Regions from separate parts of the Kitasatospora sp. NPDC057518 genome, predicted to be linked through region 2. Evidence: riboswitches for the same ligand, from Rfam matches in the RefSeq annotation. Region 2 holds a riboswitch; the other holds the start of a gene.

Region 1 (7,891 bases), on a different contig from region 2:
ACCGGTGTAGAGCACCGGGAAGTGCGGCGCCAGGCGCTTGGCGATGTAGTTGGCGTTCAGCACCGCGACCTGGGTCGCGTGCTTGAGGCCCTCGCCGCCCATCAGCCGGACGTACGCCCAGGAGATCGGCAGGATGGCCGCCGAGCCCCACGGCGCGGCCGAGATCGGGCCCACGCCGGTGGCCGGGCCGGCCTCCGGCTGCAGCGGGTGGTTCGGCAGGTACGGCGCCAGGTGGGCGCGCACCGCGACCGGGCCGACGCCCGGGCCGCCACCGCCGTGCGGGATGCAGAAGGTCTTGTGCAGGTTCAGGTGCGAGACGTCCGCGCCGAACTTGCCCGGCTTGGCCAGGCCGACCAGGGCGTTCAGGTTGGCGCCGTCCACGTACACCTGGCCGCCGGCCTCGTGCACCAGGGCGCAGATGTCGGTGATCTGGGTCTCGTACACGCCGTGGGTGGACGGGTAAGTGACCATCAGCACGGCGAGGTTGTCGCGGTGCTGCTCGATCTTCGCCTTCAGGTCCTCGACGTCCACGTCGCCGTCGACCAGGGTCTTCACCACGACCACACGCATGCCGGCCATCACCGCGGAGGCCGCGTTGGTGCCGTGCGCCGAGGACGGGATCAGGCAGACGTCGCGCTGGGTGTCGCCGTTGGCGTGGTGGTAGGCGCGCACGGCCAGCAGACCGGCCAGCTCGCCCTGCGAGCCCGCGTTCGGCTGGATCGACACGGCGTCGTAGCCGGTCACCTCGACCAGCTGCTGCTCCAGCTGGCGGATCAGGGTCAGGAAGCCCTGGGCCTGGTCGATCGGCGCGAAGGGGTGCAGCTGGCCGAACTCCGGCCAGGTCACCGCCTCCATCTCGGTGGTCGCGTTGAGCTTCATGGTGCAGGAGCCCAGCGGGATCATGCCGCGGTCCAGCGCGTAGTCCCGGTCCGACAGGCGGCGCAGGTAGCGCAGCATGGCGGTCTCCGAGCGGTGGCTGTGGAAGACCGGGTGGGTCAGGTACTCGTCCTCGCGCAGCAGCGCGGCGGGCAGCGCGTCGGCGGCCTCAGCGACCTCGACGGCGGGGACGCCGAACGCGGCCCAGACGCCGGCCAGGTGCTCGCGGGTGGTGGTCTCGTCGGTGGAGACGGAGATCCGGTCCGCGCCGTCCTGGTGGACGTTGATGCCGTTGGCGCGGGCGGCGGCGGCGATCTCCGCGGCGCGGCCCGGGACGACGGCGGTGACGGTGTCGAAGAACTCGCCGTGCAGCAGCTCGACGCCGCCGGCCCGCAGGCCCTCGGCGAGGGCGGCGGCGTAGCGGTGGGTGCGGCGGGCGATGTCGGCCAGGCCGTCGGGGCCGTGGTAGACGGCGTACATCGAGGCCATCACGGCGAGCAGCACCTGGGCGGTGCAGATGTTGCTGGTGGCCTTCTCGCGGCGGATGTGCTGCTCGCGGGTCTGCAGCGCCAGGCGGTAGGCGCGGTTGCCGTCGACGTCGACGGAGACGCCGACCAGGCGGCCGGGCAGCGAGCGGGCGAACTCGGCGCGCACCGACAGGTAGCCGGCGTGCGGACCGCCGAAGCCCATCGGCACGCCGAAGCGCTGCGAGGTGCCGCAGGCGATGTCGGCGCCCAGCGAGCCCGGGGACTTGAGCAGGGTCAGCGCGAGCAGGTCGGCGGCGACGGCGACGATCGCGCCCAGGCCGTGCGCCTGCTCGATCACCGCGGTGAGGTCGCGGACCACACCGGTGGCGCCCGGGTACTGGAGCAGCACGCCGAAGACGCCGCGCTCGACGATCTCGGCCGGGATGCCCTCGGACAGGTCGGCGACGACGACCTCGACACCGGTCGGCACGGCACGGGTGTTGATCACCGCGACGGTCTGCGGCAGGGTCTCGGCGTCGACCAGGAAGACGCCGCCCTTGACCTTGGTGACGCGGCGGGCCAGCGCCATCGCCTCGGCGGCCGCGGTGCCCTCGTCCAGCAGCGAGGAGCCGGAGGTCGGCAGGCCGGTCAGGTCGGAGACCAGGGTCTGGAAGTTGAGCAGCGCCTCCAGGCGGCCCTGCGAGATCTCCGGCTGGTACGGGGTGTAGGCGGTGTACCAGGCCGGGTTCTCCATGACGTTGCGCAGGATCACCGGCGGGGTGAAGGTGCCGTAGTAGCCCAGGCCGATCATCGGCTGGAGCACCTGGTTGCGGCCGGCCAGCTCGCGCAGCTCGGCGAGGACCTGGGCCTCGGTCCGGCCCGCGGGCAGGTCCAGGGCGGTGATGGAGCGGATCGCCTCGGGCACCGCGGTGGCGGCGAGCTCGTCCAGCGAGCCGTAGCCGACGGACGCCAGCATCTTCTCCTGCGCGGCGGCGTCGGGGCCGATGTGGCGGTTCTCGAAGGGGCTGGCCAGCTCAAGCTCGGTGAGGGTCGAGGCGCCGGTGGGGCGTCCCGCGTTCGGCTGGGCGTTCATGGTGGTCGAGGCCTCCTGGTCACGGACCGGCGGGGGTACGCACGCCGGTCGGCCTCGCCGCTGCGGACAGCGGACGAACCTGGGCGGGCGGACCCGACAGGCCTCCCCCTCTGTCATCGGGACCTGAGAGCTTCACCCGCACGGGGCGCTGTGGGCGCTCCGTCGGCTTGCACCGTCGGTGAGGGTGGTGATCGCCGGCTTCCGCGCCGACGCTCCTGCCCTGCTTTCCAGAGTGACCTACCCCACACGGTACGGATGCCTGAGAGATTCCGGGGAGGAGTTGCTCCTTCGGCGCTCCGACCAGCGGCTTTCGCAGTCGGAGACTCTCCCGAGCGGGCTCTGCGGTCGTCGCCCAGGGTACCAGCGGGAGGCCCCCCGATCACGGGTGCGTCAGGTCGTTCGGGGTCTACGCGCGTCCCCCGGACGGTCCAGCGCGCAGCCCGTCCGGCGCACCCCGCTCGCGTCCGTCCGATTCATGGCTTTTGGTGTGAAGTGGCGGACGGAACGGGTGCTCCGGCCGCCTTCCTGCGGGAGTTCCGCAAGCTCAGCGCACGGGAGGAAAGAGTGCAGACCGACATCGACCCCCGGGACCTCATCGGTCACAAGGCCGTCGACCGCAACGGAGACAAGATCGGCACGGTCGACGAGGTCTACCTGGACGACGCCACCGGCCGGCCCGAGTGGGCCGCGGTCCGGACCGGCATCTTCGGCCGGGACGCCTTCGTCCCGCTGACCACGAGCGAGTTCGCCGGCGACGAGCTCCGGGTGCCGTACGACAAGTCGCTGGTGAAGGAGTCGCCGGACTTCGGCGTCGGCCAGCACCTGTCCCCCGCCCAGGAGCTCCAGCTGTACCGCTACTACGGGCTCGACACCCCGATGGACGGCCGCCCGAGCCACGAGAACGGGAGCCGGCCCAGGCAGGCCGACCTCGACTTCGGCACCACGGCGGCGGCCGCCGCCGCCACGACGACCGCGGCGGCCCCGGCGAAGTCGCTCACGTTCCACACCCCCGAGCGCTCCACCGAGCCCGTTCCCGAGCCCGCCCCGGCCAGAGCCCCCGTCGCCACCGCCCCGCCCACCGCCGCCGTCACCGCCGCGGTCGCCGACAGCACCAGAACCGCCCCGGAGGCCGACATGCGGATGCTCAGCACCCCCGAGGCCACCACCGCCACCCCGGCGGCCGCCCCCGTCGCACCCACCGTGGAGCCGAGGCCGCAGTCGCAGCCCGCCCCCGCCCCCGCGTCTACGCCCGCCCCGGCGGCGACCGTCGGCGCCGCGCACGCCGACGGCGCCCCGTCCGCCCCCAGCGGCCCGGTCGAGATCACCTGCCGCGAGGAGCGGCTGGAGGTCACCACCGAGTGGCACACCCTCGGCACCGCGAAGCTGCGCAAGTACGTGACGACCGAACAGGTCGAGCGCCGCATCCCCGTGGTCCACGAGCGCGTCCGGGTCGAGCGGATGCCGGTCAGCGACGCCGAGCGCGCCACGCTCAGCGAGAAGGACATCGCCGAGGCCGTCGAGGAGGTCACCCTCCGCGAGGAGCGCGCGGTGGTCCGCAAGTACCTCGCGCCCGTCGAGCGGGTCCGCCTGGTCGTCGAGCGCTACACGACGGAGGAGGTGGTCCGGGAGGAGCTCCGCCGCGAGCACGTCGAGGTCCACGACACCACCGCCACCCAGAACACCTCCCCGGCCGGCTCGACCCCGCCCCCCGCCTCACCCCCCGCCGCCGACTCACCCCGCCCGGCCGCACTGCGCCCGCTCGTCTGACACCACCCGCGAAGAGGGGCCCCGGACACCGTCCGGGGCCCCTCTCGCACACCCACCGCAGGCACCCTCCCCACACCTGCCACCCCCCACCACGGCCCTTGTCACGTACCCGACCGTTCACCTTTGCCAAAACTTAACCACTCGATATTTGACACTCTGAAGTATCTCCCTGCATGGTTACTTCAGTTCATTCACTATGTACGGGAGGAAGCAACCGTGAGTGAGGCACCACAGCCCACCACCGCGGCCGAGAAGCAGAGCAGCGCCCGGGTCCTGCCGGCCCTCATCCTGGCGATGCTGTCGTTCAGCGTGGTGCAGACCGCGGTCGTCCCGATCCTGCCCTCGCTGGCCAAGGAACTGCACGTCTCCGCGTCCAGCGTCACCTGGCTGATGACCGCCAACCTGCTCTCCGCAGCCGTGCTGACTCCCCTCCTGGGCCGCTTCGGCGACCTCCGGGGCCGCAAGCCGATGCTGCTGATCTCGCTGGCCGGCCTGGTCGCCGGTTCGGCGCTGGCGGTCAGCACCCACTCCTTCCCCTGGCTGGTCGTCGCCCGTGTCCTCCAGGGCGCCGGCGGTGGCGTCCTGCCGCTGGCGATCAGCATCGTCCGCGACGAGCTGCCCAAGCAGAAGGTGACCGGCGGCGTCGCCGCCATCAGCGCCTCGATGGGCGTCGGCTCCGGCCTCGGCCTGGTCGCGACCGGTCTCCTGCTGGAGCACTGGAACTACAAGTCGATCTTCTGGATGGGCCTAGTCTTCGGCCTGATCGCGATCGCCCTGGTCGCCTTCCGCGTCCCGACCGACCCGGTGACCGACAAGGAGGGCGGCGCCGACCCGCTGGGTGCCCTCACCCTGGCCGGCTGGCTCTCCGCGCTGCTGGTCGCGGTCAGCCAGGGCAACCACTGGGGCTGGACCTCCAACAAGACGCTCGGCCTGTTCGCCGTCGCCGCCGTGGTCGCCCTGATCTGGGGGATCATCGAGACCAAGGTCGCGCACCCGCTGGTGGACATGAAGATGATGGCCCGTCCGGCCGTCGCCTTCACCAACGTGGCCGGCCTGCTCATCGGCTTCGGCATGTACGGCTCCTTCATGGTCATCAGCAACTTCGCCCAGACCCCGGAGAAGCTGACCCACTACGGCTTCACCGCCAGCGTGCTGCACGCCGGCCTCCTGCTGCTGCCGTCCGCGATCGGCTCGATGGTCGCCGCCCCGGTCGGCGCCCTGCTGATCGCCCGTCGCGGCCCGCGCCTGCCGCTGGTCCTCGGTGGCGTCCTCGGCGCCATCGCGATGGCCTACCTGGCCGTGCGCCACGGGCACGAGGGCGACATCTACACCGCCTCGGCGATCTTCGGTCTCGGTGTCGGCCTCGCCTTCGCCGCGATGCCGGCCTACATCAACGGCGCCGTCCCGGTCGAGCAGAGCGGTATCGCCAACGGCATGAACTCCGTGCTGCGCACGGTCGGTGGCGCGATCGGCACCGCCGTCATGGCCGCCATCCTGACCGGCGACACCATGAAGCTGCCGCCGCAGATCCCGCTGTCGCTGCCCACCCTGGACGCCTACAAGCACGCGTTCTGGACCGCGGCCGTCGTCTGCGTCGTCGCCGGCGTCGTCCCGTTCCTGATCCGCGGCACCAAGTCGGCCGCCACCGCGACGGTCGTCGGCGGCTCGGCCCAGCAGGACTCCAGCCCCGAGCTGGTCAAGACCGACGCCTGACGAGGCGTCCGGCCCCCGCGCTCAGGGACAGGGCGCGGGGCCCGGTCCCCGTACATCGTGAGGGCATCACGAACGCACGGGGTCCGGCACGGTGATCGGCCCCACCCGGTACTCCCCCACCGGGTGGGGCCGCTTCGCGTTTCAGGCTCCTTCCCCCGGCCCGCCGGTCCCCTCCGACACACCGTCCGGCCCCTCGTCCGCACCCGCGTCCCGGCGCAGCGGCAGCGGCCGGGACGGTTCGAGCGCCGGGTCGTCCACCGCGAAGGTCCGTACCCGCCCCGGCCCGTCCCACGGCGTCTCGAACCGTACGGTGACCCTCCCGACGCCGCTGCCCTGCACCCAGCCCGGACCGAACTCCTCGTGCCGGACGTCCTGTCCGGGCACCCACCGCCGCACCACGACGGCCTCCGGCTCCGCCTCGGCCTCCTCGGCCTCGGCCGCCGCCTCCGCGTGCTCCGCGGCCTCCTCCCGCAGCGCCTGGGCGAACAGGTCCTCCTGGGTGTAGTCGGCGAGTTGGGCGACGCCCACGCCGAGCAGCCGGACCCCGCCGGTGATCTCCACCTGCTCGGCCAGCCGGCGCGCGGTCGCGGTGATCACCGCCTCGTCGTCGGTGGGCCCGCCGAGCGTCTCCGAGCGGGTCAGCGTCGAGAAGTCGAACCGCCGGACCTTGAGCACCACCGTCCGCCCCGAGCGCCCGGCCGCCCGCAGCCGCCGTACGCACCGGCCGGCCAGGGCCTCCACCTCGCGCAGAACCCGTTCCCGGTCGGCCAGGTCCACCTCGTAGGTGTCCTCCACCGACACGGACTTGGCGTCCTGGTCGGCGATCACCGGCCGCTCGTCCAGCCCTATGGACATCTGGAAGATCCCGGCGCCGTGCGCCCGCCCGACCAGCTGCACCAGCTCCGCCTCCCCCGCCTCCGCGAGGTCGGCCACCGTGCTCAGCCCGGCCCGGCGCAGCACCTGCTCGGTGGCCGGCCCGATCCCGGGCAGCGCCCGCACCGGCATCGGGCCGAGCACGGCCCGCTCCTGCCCGGGCTCGATCATGACCAGTCCGTCCGGCTTGGCCTGCTCGGAGGCGATCTTGGCCATCAGCTTGGACCCGGCCGCCCCGACCGAGCCGGTCAGCCCGGTCGACCGCTGGATGTCCGCCCGCAGGTCCTCCGCGAGCGCGAGGACCAGCCGCTCGCCGGTCTCGTGGTCCGCCTCCAGCAGCGCCGGTCCGTACGGGCCTGCCTCCAAGTCCACGAAGGCCTCGTCCAGGCTGAGCGGCTGCACCAGCGGGGACAGCTGCCGCAGCAGCCCCATCACGATCTCGCTGTTCTGCCGGTAGGCCTCGAACCGCCCCGCCAGGAAGGCCGCGTTCGGGCAGAGCCTGCGCGCCTGCGCCATCGGCATCGCCGAGTGCACCCCGAACCTGCGCGCCTCGTACGAGGCCGTGGAGACCACCCCGCGCCCGCCGAGCCCGCCGACGACCACCGGCTTGCCGCGCAGGCTGGGCTTGGCCGCCTGCTCCACCGCCGCGAAGAAGGCGTCCATGTCGAGGTGGATGATGCTCGGCAGAGATCGCACCCGCCGATCATCGCGTACGGGTCCGACAGTGCGTACGAACCGGGCCGGAGGCCCCGCTCCCGGCCCCCGTCGCTACTGCTTCGCGGCCTCCGCCAGCGCCTTCGGAATGCCGTCCTCCCGGGGCCCGAGGAACACCGGGTCCGGCCGCAGCCAGGCGTTGGCCGCCGCCTTGCCCGCCCCGGCGACCTCCCGCAGCCCGCCGTACAGCCAGGTCGCGTCGTGCAGTTCCGGCACCCCGACCGCGTACGAGCGGATGCCCGCCGCCTCGCACAGCGCCAGCGCCCGGCGGACGTGGAAGTCCTGGCTGACCAGCACCGCGTGGTCCACCCCGAAGATCCGGCGCGCCCGGGTGCAGGAGTCCCAGGTGTCGAAGCCCGCGTAGTCCCGCACCACCCGGTCCTCGGGA
Region 2 (13,382 bases):
ACCGGGTCGTACTCGTCCGACATCGCCACCGTGGACACCGCGAGCCCCTCCGGGGCCACCGCGATCGCGCGCTGCATCAGCGCCCGCACCGCCTCCACCGCCGGCGGCGAACTCTCGTAGAGGTCAAGGCCGATGGCCAGGTACGGCTCCCCCACCGCGGGCTGCACCCAGGCCCGGCGCAGCGCCCGGACCGCGCGCACCTCGGCGGCCTGCCGCTCCAGCAGCGCGAAGAACGGCTGGGCGTTCAACTGCGGCTCGCTGAGCTTCAACGGCCCGGCCGGCAGCCGGTCCAGGCCCGCGGCGACCCGCCGGAGGTCCGCCCAGGGCACGCCGACGCCGCCGCCGGGGGCGTGCGGGTTGAGCCACAGGCCCCAGCGGGTGCGGTACAGCGAGGCCGCGATCTCCCGGCCGGAGACGACCTCGTGGGCCCGCGCCCAGCCGGAGGCGGTCAGCTGCTCGGGCGAGGTGACGGCCGGCGCGTAGCCGTGGCCGCTGATCTCCATGTTCCCGTACTGCGCGTCCGGGCTGCCCGGCGTGCCGTGCCACAGCAGCATCCAGACCCGGCCGTCCGCCAGCGCGTGCAGCAGCCGCTCGTACGCGTCGTAGCGCTCCGGCGCGACGTCGCGCAGGGCGCGCTCCAACGCGCCGGGATCAGCTCCCGGGCGCCCGGCCGGTGCCTGGCCCCAGGGCCCCGGCACACCGCCCGCTCCCGTTCCCGCACTCATGCGCCCACCTCGCCGCGCCTCTTTCCCTCAACCCGCCGACCCGTCGGCCGTCTGCACGCACCCTATGGCGCGGCACCGGCCACCGCCACGGCGACGTGCCTCTGATCCGGACCCGCTCACGCCCGCGTGTGGAAAGGCAGTACCCGGGTGAGCAGCCACTCGACCACCGGGTCGTCGGCGAGGTCGAGCAGTACGAGGTGGACGCCCCCGGGCAGCGGCGCGGTTCCCAGCGCTCGCCCGAGTGCCTCGTTCACCGCGGCCGGGTCGGCCGGGGCCGCCGGGTCCAACTGGACGCCCACGAACATCACGGTCGGTTCGCCCTCGATGCTGGCCAGCGCCCTGCGGGCGGTCAACACACCGGGCAGCGCCGACAGTTCGCTCCGGCAGGCGGCCAGGAAGTGCTCCGGGTCCTCGCCCGGCACCGGCTCGCGCAGCGCCACCCGGCCGCCGGTCGGCTCCGCGGCGCCCTCGGCCTGCTCCCAGCGGTCCTCGCGCGGGCCGCGGCGCAGCTCGGCGACCCCCTGCGGCGGCACCGGGAGGCCCACCGGCGCGTCCGGGTTCACCGCGATGCCCAGGCCCAGCGGCAGTCCGCGGGCGAACTCCCACACCGGCGCGATCGCGAAGGCCATCCCCGGCGCCTGCCGGAGGAACACCTCCTGCGAGGAGAACACCGGCACGTACGGGTCGCCGCCCAGCTCGATGGTCGGCAGGTCGAGCGCCTGGCCCTGCGGGTCGGCCCCGGCCGGCAGCGGCACCCACACCTGGCTGCGCGCCAGCACCTCGAACACCCGTGGGGTCGCGCCCGGGTCGCCCAGGGCCGCGGTCAGCACCTGCTCCAGTTCGTTGGCCGGCCAGGAGCCGCCCGCCGGCGCCTCCTCCGGTCCGCCCCACCCCTGCTGCTGCTCCACCGGGTACCCCATGCGCCGCCGATTCCGCCCTCTGCCGTCGGCCGCCCACTGCCGCACCGACGCGCAGCAGTCTAGAGGCGTGCGGGGGGTGCGGTCAGGACTCGTGTTCGGGTCCCGCGCGGTGTGACCGGGTCCCCCCTCCCCTCGTCGTCCGGGACGTGCCATGATGTGCCCGTCCGACGGCATGCGCCGCGGGCCCCCACAACTCCATACCGGCCGCTCGAACCCGCGCGGGAGAGCCCGGAGTGCCGCTCAGGCACAGCCGGCGCCGAAGGAGCAAGTCCTCCCCGGAATCTCTCAGGCACCCCTACCGCACGGGTTAGGCACATCTGGAAAGCGGCGCCCGGCCCTGTCGTGCGCCCACCCACGGTGCAAGCCGTCATGCTGTCCCCCAAGCTGGAAACGGCTGCGGGCGGCGGGGCGGTGAAGCTCTCAGGTTCGACGACAGATGGGGAGACCCACGCCGCCGCATGCCCGCGCGCAGGGTCGGCCCCCCAGCGGGTCCGGTCCGGTGCGTGCACCCCTGAGTGCCCCGACCGAGGAGTTCCTGGCCATGTCGTCCCTCCGCCTGACCGCGCTCGACGCGCTGCACCGCGCCCTCGGCGCGACCATGACCGACTTCGCCGGCTGGGACATGCCGCTGCGCTACGGCAGCGAGCGCGAGGAGCACCTCGCCGTCCGCACCAAGGCCGGCCTGTTCGACCTCTCGCACATGGGCGAGATCACCGTCACCGGCCCGCAGGCCGGCGAGATGCTGGACCACGCCCTGGTCGGCTTCGTCTCCGCACTGGGCGAGCTGCGCGCCCGCTACACCATGATCTGCGCCGAGGACGGCGGCATCCTGGACGACCTGATCGTCTACCGCCTGCGCGAGGACGCCTTCCTGGTCGTCGCCAACGCCTCCAACGCCCAGCTGGTCCTCGACGAGCTGATCGCCCGTGCCAAGGGCTTCGACGCCGTCGTCACCGACGACCGCGACACCTACGCGCTGATCGCCGTCCAGGGCCCGGAGGCCACCGGCATCCTGGCCGACACCACCGACGCCGACCTGCCCGGCCTGAAGTACTACGCGATCCTCCCGGCCTTCGTGGCCGACCGCGAGGTGCTGCTCGCCCGCACCGGCTACACCGGCGAGGACGGCTTCGAGATCTTCTGCCACCCGGCCGACGCCGAGCCGGTCTGGCAGGCGCTGACCGCCGCCGGCGCGGACCGCGGCCTGGTCCCCTGCGGCCTGTCCTGCCGCGACACGCTGCGCCTGGAGGCCGGCATGCCGCTGTACGGGCACGAGCTGTCCACCGACCTGACCCCGTTCGACGCCGGCCTGGGCCGGGTCGTCCGCTTCGACAAGACCACCAACGAGGGCGCCTTCGTCGGCCGCAAGGCCCTGGAGGCGGCCGCCGCCGCGGCCGAGACCAACCCGCCGAAGGTGCTGGTCGGCCTGGTCTCCGACGGCAAGCGGGTGCCGCGCGCCGAGTACACCGTGGTCTCCACCGAGGGCGAGCCGATCGGCCGGATCACCTCCGGCGCGCCGTCCCCGACCCTGGGGCAGCCGATCGCGATGGCCTACGTCGACGCCGCCCACGCCGCCCCCGGCACCACCGTCGCGGTGGACGTGCGCGGCAAGCACGAGCCCGTCAGGGTCGTGGCGCTGCCGTTCTACAAGCGCGCCCGCTGACCCCTCGCACGCCCCCGTTTTCCCATACGCGCACGTCGCAGCCGTCCGCGCGGCGGCCCGCTTCGTCGTACCCGCTTCCCATCCTGGAGAATGACGCCATGAGCAACCCCCAGCACCTTCAGTACACCAAGGAGCACGAGTGGCTGACGGCCGCCGTGGACGGTGTCTCCACGATCGGTATCACCAAGCACGCCGCGGACGCGCTCGGTGACATCGTCTACGTGCAGCTGCCCGAGGTCGGCGAGACCGTGACCGCCGGCGAGACCTGTGGCGAGCTGGAGTCCACCAAGTCGGTCAGCGACCTGTTCTCCCCGGTGACCGGCGAGGTCACCGAGGTCAACCCGGACGTCCTGGACAACAACGCCCTCGTCAACAGCGACCCCTTCGAGGGCGGCTGGCTGTTCAAGGTGCGCGTCGAGGCCACCGACGAGCTGCTCAGCGCCGACGAGTACGACGCGCTCACCAACCCCCAGGGCTGAGCCCCCGACGGGACGGGCCGCCGCACCGCGGTCCGTCCCGCCCTGGCCCCTTTCCCTCCTCCTCCCGGGAAGACCACACCATGACTGTTCTCAACCAGTCCCTGCACGCCCTCGACCCGGAGATCGCCGCCGCGGTCGACGCCGAGCTGCACCGCCAGCAGACCACCCTGGAGATGATCGCCTCCGAGAACTTCGCCCCGGTGGCGGTCATGGAGGCCCAGGGCTCGGTGCTCACCAACAAGTACGCGGAGGGCTACCCCGGCCGCCGCTACTACGGTGGCTGCGAGCACGTCGACGTGGTCGAGCAGATCGCGATCGACCGCATCAAGGCCCTGTTCGGGGCCGAGCACGCCAACGTCCAGCCGCACTCCGGCGCGCAGGCCAACGCCGCCGCGATGTTCGCGCTGATCCAGCCGGGCGACACCATCCTGGGCCTGAGCCTGGCCCACGGCGGCCACCTGACCCACGGCATGAAGATCAACTTCTCCGGCAAGCTCTACAACGTGGCCGCGTACCACGTGGACGAGAAGACCGGCCAGGTCGACATGGCCGAGGTCGAGCGCCTCGCCAAGGAGCACCAGCCGAAGCTGATCATCGCCGGCTGGTCCGCCTACCCGCGCCAGCTCGACTTCGCCGCGTTCCGCCGGATCGCCGACGAGGTCGGCGCGCTGCTCATGGTGGACATGGCGCACTTCGCCGGCCTGGTGGCCGCCGGGCTGCACCCGAACCCGGTGCCCTACGCGGACGTGGTCACCACCACGACCCACAAGACCCTGGGCGGCCCGCGCGGCGGCGTCATCCTGTCCAAGGCCGAGTTCGCCAAGAAGATCAACTCCGCGGTCTTCCCCGGCCAGCAGGGCGGCCCGCTGGAGCACGTGATCGCCGGCAAGGCGGTCGCCTTCAAGGTCGCGGCCTCCGAGGAGTTCAAGGAGCGCCAGCAGCGCACCCTGGACGGCGCCCGCATCCTCGCCGAGCGCCTGCTCCAGGCCGACGTGGCCGAGGCCGGCGCCAGCGTGCTCTCCGGCGGCACCGACGTCCACCTGGTCCTGGTCGACCTGCGCAACAGCCAGCTCGACGGCCAGCAGGCCGAGGACCGGCTGCACGAGGTCGGCATCACCGTCAACCGCAACGCCATCCCGAACGACCCGCGCCCGCCGATGGTCACCTCGGGCCTGCGCATCGGCACCCCGGCCCTGGCCACCCGCGGCTTCCAGGCCGAGGACTTCCGCGAGGTCGCCGACATCATCGCCGAGGCGCTCAAGCCCGCCTTCGACGAGACCGTCGCCGACGCGCTGAAGGCCCGGGTCTCCGCCCTGGCCGCGAAGTACCCGCTCTACCCGAACCTCTGATCACTCCGGTGATCGTTCGGGCGGGGTGACCGGCCTCACCCCTCCGGCGTACCAGGCACCCCGGGGCACCGCGCACACTGGAAGTGCGCGCGGTGCCCCGTCCCGTGTCGGCCCCTCCCTGCCCGCAAGTCCTTCCACGAGACCAGACAAGGACGTCCCCCGTGGCCATCAGCGTCTTCGACCTCTTCTCCATCGGCATCGGCCCGTCGAGCTCCCACACCGTGGGCCCGATGCGCGCCGCCCGGATGTTCGCCCGCCGACTGCGCACCGAGGACCTGCTGGACCGGGTGACGGGCGTACGGGCCGAGCTGTACGGCTCGCTCGGCGCCACCGGCCACGGCCACGGCACCCCGAAGGCCGTCCTGCTCGGCCTGGAGAACGCCTCGCCCCGCACCGTCGACGTCGACCAGGCCGACAAGGACGTCGAGCGGATCCTCGCCGAGAAGCGGATCAACCTGCTCGGCGAGCACCCGATCGACTTCGACCCGGACACCCAGCTGGTCCTGCACCGCCGCCGCTCGCTGCCGTACCACGCCAACGGGATGACCCTGTGGGCGTACGCGGCGGACGGCTCGACCCTGCTGGAGAAGACCTACTACTCGGTCGGCGGCGGCTTCGTGGTGGACGAGGACGCGATCGGCGCGGACCGGGTCAAGCCCGACGACACCGTGCTGAAGTACCCCTTCCGCACCGGTGACGAGCTGCTGCGGCTCAGCCGGGAGACCGGGCTGTCGATCTCCGGCCTGATGCTGGAGAACGAGAAGGCCTGGCGCAGCGAGGAGGAGATCCGGACCGGTCTGCTGGAGATCTGGTCCGTGATGCAGGAGTGCGTGCGGGCCGGCATGTCCCGCGAGGGCATCCTGCCGGGCGGGCTGAAGGTCCGCCGCCGGGCCGCCTCGGGTGCCCGCGCGCTGCGCGCCGAGGGCATCGGGCCGGCCAACGCGATGGAGTGGGTGACCCTCTACGCGATGGCCGTGAACGAGGAGAACGCCTCCGGCCGCCGGGTCGTCACCGCGCCGACCAACGGCGCCGCCGGGATCATCCCGGCCGTCCTGCACTACTACCTGAACTTCATCCCGGGCGCCGACGACGACGGCATCGTCCGCTTCCTGCTCGCCGCCGGCGCCATCGGCATGCTCTTCAAGGAGAACGCCTCCATCTCCGGCGCCGAGGTCGGCTGCCAGGGCGAGGTCGGCTCCGCCTGCTCGATGGCCGCGGGCGGCCTCGCCGAGGTCCTCGGCGGCACCCCCGAGCAGGTCGAGAACGCCGCCGAGATCGGCATCGAGCACAACCTCGGCCTCACCTGCGACCCGGTCGGCGGCCTGGTCCAGATCCCCTGCATCGAGCGCAACGGCATGGCCTCCGTCAAGGCCGTCACCGCGGCCCGGATGGCGCTGCGCGGCGACGGACGGCACCACGTCTCGCTGGACAAGGCGATCAAGACGATGAAGGAGACCGGGGCCGACATGAAGATCAAGTACAAGGAGACCTCGCGCGGCGGGCTCGCCGTCAACGTCATCGAGTGCTGAGCTGACCGGCTTTTCCGCAGGCCCCCGGGCGGTCCCCCGTTCCGCCCGGGGGCCTGCGCGTTCTCCGGATCACCCGGCCGTGGCCGCCTTCGCGGGGGTATCGGCCGGCTCCGGCTCCGGGTCTGGCTTCGTCGGCTCGGGCTCGGGCTTCGGCGGCTTGATCTCCCTGGCCGCTGCCTGCTGCGGGCGCACCAGGCAGGCGAGGGCCGTCGCCGCGGCCGCCAGCAGCACCCCGCCCACGACCGTGCCGTGCAGGCCGCCGGTGACCGCCGCCCCGACGGCGTCGCGGACGGCCGCCGGGAGCCCGTCGAGGGAGGCCGGGGTCAGCCCGCCGCCGGTGAGCCGGCCGGCCTCGGCAGCCCCTAGGTGCTCCGTGAGGGAGTCGGTGAGCCGCGCCGTGTAGACCGCGCCGAGCGCCGCCATGCCGAGCGAGCCGCCGATGCTCCGCAGCAGCGTGACCACGCCCATCGCCGCGCCCATGTCCTGCGGCCGGACCGCCCCCATCGAGGTCAGCAGGGTGCTCTGCATCACCAGGCCGAGGCCGATCCCGGCGACGGCCGTGAGGGCCGAGGCCACGGCGATCGGGGTGTCGGTGCGCAGGAGCAGCAGCAGCGCGCCGCCGGCCAGGGTGACCGCGCCGCCCAGCAGCGGGTAGCGCCGCTCGCCTCCGGGCCGGCCCATCAGCCGCGCCGTCACCAGCTGGGTGCCCATCATGCCGAGCATCAGCGGCAGCAGGAGCAGCCCGCCGGCGGTGGGCGAGGCGCCCCGGGCCAGTTGCAGGTAGAGCGGCAGGTAGCCGACCAGGGCGATCATCACCGCGCCGGTGAGGAAGCCCAGCACCTGCGCCACCGTGAAGTTGCGGTCGCGGAACAGCGCGGGCGGGATCAGCGGCCCGGGGGCGCGCAGTTCGGTCCGGGCGAACCAGCCCAGCGCGACCACCGCGACGAGCGCCGTGCCGAGGAGCACCGGGGAGGTCCAGGAGTAGGCGGTGCCGCCCCAGCTGCCCACCAGGGTGAGCGCGAGGATGCCGGTGGTCAGCAGGGCGACCCCGGCCCAGTCGAACGGGGCGCGCACCCGCTCCGTCCGCAGCCGCACCCCAACGCCGACCGCGAGCAGCGCGACCAGCCCGACCGGCAGGTTGACGTAGAAGGCCCAGCGCCAGCTCAGCCGTTCGGTGAGGAAGCCGCCGAGCAGCGGTCCGCCGACGAAGGCGATCGGCATCAGCACGCCGACCACCGACTGCACCCGCGCCCGGTCGGAGGCGGGGACGAGCACCCCGATCACCGAGAGCGCACCGACCATCAGCCCGCCCGCGCCGATCCCCTGGAGGCCCCGGAAGGCGATCAACTGCCCCATGTCCTGGGCGAGTCCGGCCAGCACCGAGCCGGCCAGGAACACCACCACCGCCCACTGGTAGGCGCCCTTGCGCCCGTACAGGTCGCCGAGCCGGCCCCAGAGCGGGGTGGCGGCGGCGGAGGTCAGCAGGTAGGCGGTGACCGCCCAGGAGAGGTGCTCCAGCCCGCCGAGGTCGCCGACGATGGTCGGCAGCGCGGTGCCGATGATCTGGCCGTCGAGGGCCGAGAGGAAGATGCCGAGCATCAGTCCGACGACGCCGAGCAGCGGCGGCTTGGGCCGCTCGTCGGCCTGCTCCTTGTTCTGGCCCCCGCTCTGTTCCGTGGCCATGCCGTCCGCCCCCTTCCCCGGCTCAGGCCGCGAACGGGCGGGCCCGGCGGGCGTCCCGCAGCGCCTGCGCCCACCAGGTGAGCTGGTCGAGCATGGTCTTGGCGGCGGTGTCGGCGGCCGGGTCGATCGCCTTGCCCTCGGCGTCGAAGCACTGCGAGGCGCCGTGGAAGCTGACCGTGTTGCGGATCGTGGCGGCGTTCAGCTCGGCCATCACCACCCGCAGCTGCTCGACCGCCCGCAGGCCGCCGGACAGGCCGCCGTACGAGACGAAGCCGACCGGCTTGCCGTGCCACTGCCGGTTGTGCCAGTCGATGGCGTTCTTCAGCGGGGCCGGGAAGCTGTGGTTGTACTCGGGCGTGACGATCACGAAGGCGTCGGCCGCCTCCAGCCGGGGCGACACGGCGGCCAGCAGCGCGGCGTCGTCCGGGGAGAGCTCGCCGCCGAAGGACGGGAAGGTGACGGGCAGCGGGGTCTCCACCAGGTCGATCCGGTCGGCGGTCAGGTCGCCGCGCGCTTCGAGGTGGCCGAGCAGCCAGTCGGCGACCACCGGGCCGAAGCGGCCGTCGCGGGTGCTGCCGACGAGGACGGCGACCTTCAGGTTCTGCTCGTTGGACGTCCGCTCGCTGGACTTCTGCTCCGTGGACATGGGAGTCCCCCTCCGGGATGGCTGGTGTGTACGGCGTATCCGTCTCGAATACAACGTACACATCGACGTGTACGGCGTCCACTGCCGATACGCCGTACACAGGAGGGTGCTACGGTGGGACCGACCCCCAGTCGGAAGGAGCCCGCCCCCATGCCCGCTCAGCAGGCCCCCACCGGGGACACCCCCACCGGCGACGACAGGCCCCCGGCGTCACTCTGGGAGCGCCTGGACCGCCCGGCCCCCGCCCCGCGCACCACCCTGACCCCGCAGCGGATCGCCGAGGCCGCCGTCGCCGTCGCCGACGCCGAGGGCCTGGACGCCGTCACCATGCGCCGGCTCGCCGCCGAACTCGGCGTCGCCCCGATGGCCGCCTACCGGTACGTCTCCGGCAAGGACGAACTCATCGAGCTGATGGTCGACTTCGTCTACGGCCGGCTCCCCCTGGACGCCGCCCCCGCCGAGGACTGGCGGGAGACCATGCGCGCCCTCGCCCTCCACCTGCGGGCCATGCACCTGGCCCACCCGTGGACCGTCCGGGCGGCCACCCCGTTCTCCCTCAGCCCGAACCAACTCGCCGTCCCCGAGCACGCGTTCGCCGCCCTGGCCGAGCACGGCCTGGACGCCGACACCACCATGGCGGTGTTCCGCACCGTCACCGGCTACGTCCACGGCTCGGTCACCACCGAGGTCACCCTGAACACCCTGCGCCGCGAGCGCGGCTGGTCCGACGGCGACCAGACCCGGGCCGGCCTCGCCCCCCGGATGACCTGGCTGATGGGCACCGGCCGCTACCCCAACTACCAGCGCTACCTCCACGCGGCCACCCGCAAGGACGACCCCGACTGGCAGTTCGAAACCGGCCTCGACTGCGTCCTCGACGGCATCGCCGCCCACTTCGCCCTCTGACCGGTCAAAAGCGGCCCAAAACAGTCTTCGCAAGGTCGAATTGTCGCTATCCCTCTCTGTTTCAACCGACGTGGAGGACCCTGGTCCGAGCCAAATCGAGAGAACGGCCGGAGGTCCAGAGCCATGCCCAAACGCGGGGGCCAAGCGGCAGCAGCTGGATTCCAGTACCAGTACCTGGTCACGCTGGAAGCCTTGCTCGAAGCCCTTGAGGACGCCAGGCGCGACATCGCCGCAGCCGTGATCGAACCCTCCGGCCACGACAACGACAGCGACGAATCCTCACCGGGAACCGCTGACACGGACGCTATCGACTACTACCTGGTGGACGACCTGCGTCGGCCGGTCGTAGCCGCCCAGGTGAAGTCCGGCGGCCCCGACACCGAGCTGTCGGCCCCAGCCGCCTACGCGATCCTTCTGCGGATGGTCCGCGCATGCCCGACCGCCGAGTCCTACCAACTGATCACGAACAAGCGGCTGCATCCCAAGGCAGTCCGGCTGAAGCAGGCGTTGACCCACGGCGGTGACCTCGGAACGCTCAGGGCGGCGCTCCGCCAGGCACTCGACCGCAGCTCCAAGCTGTCGAGCGTGGACGATCTCCGCGACAACGACCTGCGCGCCCTGGGCCGCGCCCGGATCAAGTCCGACCTGCGCGATCCGCACGAGTTCCGCGATCAGCTCCGGGAACGGATCCGGGAACACCGGGCCCGGCACCGGGACGGGCTCGGTCACCAGTCGGCCGGGCGCATGTCCAATCACCTGGTGTCGGAGATCCACCACCGGGCCGCTGGAGAATCGGAGGGCGTATTCGAGCTGGAGGCCTTCCGCAGCGAGCTCCTGACCGAGAGCCGCCACCTGGCGTGGGACTTGGGCGCCTTCGACTGGGGAATCATGATCGGCCCCGTCCCGTCGGTGCCGGACGTCCCGCGTTCCGAGGTCCTCTCCCGGGTCCGGGCCGCGCTGGCGGATTCCCCCGGCCCCCGGGTTCCGTCGAGTTGCGCCCTGCTCGGCTTGTCCGGCATCGGCAAGACCAGTCTTGCCGCCGCCTACGCCCACGACACCGCGGACTCCTACGACTGGATCTTCTGGGTCAACGCGGAGAGCACCGCCTCCCTGATGACCTCGTTCCGGAGGATCCACGAGTGGCTGCATCCCCAAGGCGACCGGGCTCCCGACGACGACACCCGGCTGCAGGACGGAGTCAGGGCGCTGCTGAGCGCGTCCGCCGAACGCTGGCTGCTGATCTTCGACAATGCGACCGATCGCCACAGCCTCCACCCGTGGATGCCCAGCAGCGGGCGGGGCCATGTGATCGTCACCTCCACGAACCAGGCCGGCTGGGCGGCTCATCCGCACAAGATCGACGTCCAGGCCTTGACGCCGACCGAAGCAGGAGCCCTGGTGCGCCTCAGGCTCGCGGACGACTCCCCGTGGGACGAGCATGCCGAACGCGCGGCCATGGACCTGTCCGCGGCTCTGGCGCACTGGCCACTGGCCCTGGAACTCGCCTGCGGCTACCTCCTCAGTTGCGAGCTCGGACTCGCCGAGGTGCCGCGCTACCTGCGCTCGATCCGCGACCTCGCACTCGACGACGAACGGTCCATCCCAGCCGGCTATCCCCACACCCTGGTGGCGGCGATCCACTTCGCCCTGGAACGGGTGGACCGGTATGCGCTTCCCCAGCGACCCTTCGTATCGGAGATCGCCATGTCGTCCGTCCAGGCGGCGGGCTACCTGGGATCGCGCCAGATCCCGCTGCACCTCCTCATCGCCATTGCCGTCGCCCCGGACGAACTGGCCTACCTCGACACGCCCGAACCGATCGTTCTGCAGGACGACCCGGGGAACTCCTTCAACTCTTCCGAAGTGCACCGCGCACTCTGGTCGGAGTCCCTGGTCCGACGCGATGCCCCGCTGTGCGCCCGCCCGCCCGAGGAGTGGTCCGAGGCCCACCCGGAGGAGGTCGACCAGACCATCAGCGTCAACGAGATCGTCCAGTACGTAGTGCGCGGCCGGGTGGAGAGGGACAGGGCGACCGTCGAGCGCGTCCTACGCCGGTCGGCCCTCCACGTGCAGCTGTGGCTGGCGGCCTTCCTGCGGCACGGCGACGAGCGACACGCCCTCGCCGTGATGCCACACGCGCAGAGCCTCGCCGAGCACGCGCAGCGGCTGGGGTTCTCCTCCAGTGAGGTCGCGATCCTGTGGGGGAACCTGGCCAGCGCCCACCTCGAACGGGGAGAACTGGCCGCGGCCAGACGGTTGTTCGAGGCTGAGCTCGCCTACGTCCTGGGCTGCGGCCCGTCGGCGGCCGTCCTCGAACTCAAGATCCGCATGTCCTTGGCCGAGTTGGCCGAGTTGGAAGCGGCGCCCGTCGAGCAGCTCCTGGCCCAGGGCCGTCGAGTTCACCAACTGGCCGGCCAGCTCTGCGATTCACACCCGCTGGATGTCGCACACATCGTCGCCAACCTGCTGGTCACCCTGCGAACGATGACACGCCGGGGTGGTCCGAACGACGAAGTACTGGAACTGATGGCGAAGTTCACACAGCTCCTGGAAAACCTCCCCAGCACTGCCGAAACACGGCTCCTGGCGGAGATCGAACAACTCAACCACGGGCTAGGCACGTCGGCTCTCCGCGATGACGAGGTGGAACAGCGCTGCCGGGCAATGCTCGCCGGAGGACGGCTTTCTCCTCGCCTGCGTGTCGCGCTCACCGGGTTGCTCGCCGAGGCACTCTGCTACCAATGGCGTTGGAGTGAGGTGGCTCGGATCCTGGAACACATGGAGAACCAGGACGCCGACTCCCGCTTCCATCCTCGGGGCATCACCAACGTCCTCCACAACCTGGGGCTCCCCACCGGTATGGCCGCCCTTCATCGGGATCAGGACGCACAGGACGTACTCGCAACCTTGCTGCGAATCGCATCGCTCCTGGAGAGCACGCACCTGGAAAGCGAGCCGAACATGCCGGTCAAGTTGGGTGCGCTCCGTCTGGTGAGCGCCATCTGCACCAACGAGGAGTCCTCCATCCGCGGCACCCGCCGTGAGCTCCGACTGCGGGGCGCTCTCCAGCTGCTCTCCGCCGAGCACGACGCCGACTGGCGCGTCCTACTCGCCTCCTCCATTCTCATCTCGCTGGAACTTGCGCCCGACTCTTCGTGACCGATTCCCCTCCGCCCAACAGCCCGGACCGCCAGTACGGCGTCCGAGCTCCTCGGCGCTCCTCGGCGCTCCTCGGCCGACGAACCAACAGGAACAACGACATGCGCCAGACAACCAGCCAAACCATCAGCACTCGCAGGTCGACGTTCCACCGGCTCTCTGTCCCCGAAGGCCGGATCACGGAGCTGCGCGACCTCCTGCGCCCCCGCTACCTGGCGATCGCCAACGACGAGTGCGGCCTCGAGCTCGCCTCCCGCTGCCTGGATGAGCTGGCTTTCAGGAAGGTGCGGAACCACATCACGGATGGCCGGGGCCGCATCGAC

What was found. Region 2 has a riboswitch for glycine ahead of gcvT (glycine cleavage system aminomethyltransferase GcvT). Riboswitches for the same ligand answer to the same signal wherever they lie in the genome.
Region 1: it holds a riboswitch for glycine, as region 2 does, so the genes downstream of both, gcvP (aminomethyl-transferring glycine dehydrogenase) here and gcvT (glycine cleavage system aminomethyltransferase GcvT) in region 2, are expected to answer to the same signal.

Annotation. Positions count from the first base shown of each region.
Region 1 covers NZ_JBHVEU010000375.1:460-8,350, reverse strand. Annotated here, with positions in the region: gene gcvP (aminomethyl-transferring glycine dehydrogenase) at 1-2,436, opposite strand, end outside; glycine riboswitch at 2,674-2,777, opposite strand; gene ACFU7Z_RS29995 (PRC and DUF2382 domain-containing protein) at 2,929-4,203, shown strand; gene ACFU7Z_RS29990 (MFS transporter) at 4,420-5,916, shown strand; gene ACFU7Z_RS29985 (DNA polymerase IV) at 6,058-7,485, opposite strand; gene ACFU7Z_RS29980 (vancomycin high temperature exclusion protein) at 7,558-7,891, opposite strand, start outside.
Region 2 covers NZ_JBHVEU010000156.1:952-14,333, reverse strand. Annotated here, with positions in the region: gene ACFU7Z_RS18050 (enhanced serine sensitivity protein SseB C-terminal domain-containing protein) at 1-725, opposite strand, end outside; gene ACFU7Z_RS18045 (enhanced serine sensitivity protein SseB C-terminal domain-containing protein) at 842-1,645, opposite strand; glycine riboswitch at 1,855-1,956, shown strand; gene gcvT (glycine cleavage system aminomethyltransferase GcvT) at 2,187-3,308, shown strand; gene gcvH (glycine cleavage system protein GcvH) at 3,407-3,787, shown strand; gene glyA (serine hydroxymethyltransferase) at 3,868-5,136, shown strand; gene ACFU7Z_RS18025 (L-serine ammonia-lyase) at 5,298-6,665, shown strand; gene ACFU7Z_RS18020 (MDR family MFS transporter) at 6,735-8,348, opposite strand; gene ACFU7Z_RS18015 (NADPH-dependent FMN reductase) at 8,371-8,994, opposite strand; gene ACFU7Z_RS18010 (TetR/AcrR family transcriptional regulator) at 9,145-9,900, shown strand; gene ACFU7Z_RS18005 (NB-ARC domain-containing protein) at 10,024-13,059, shown strand.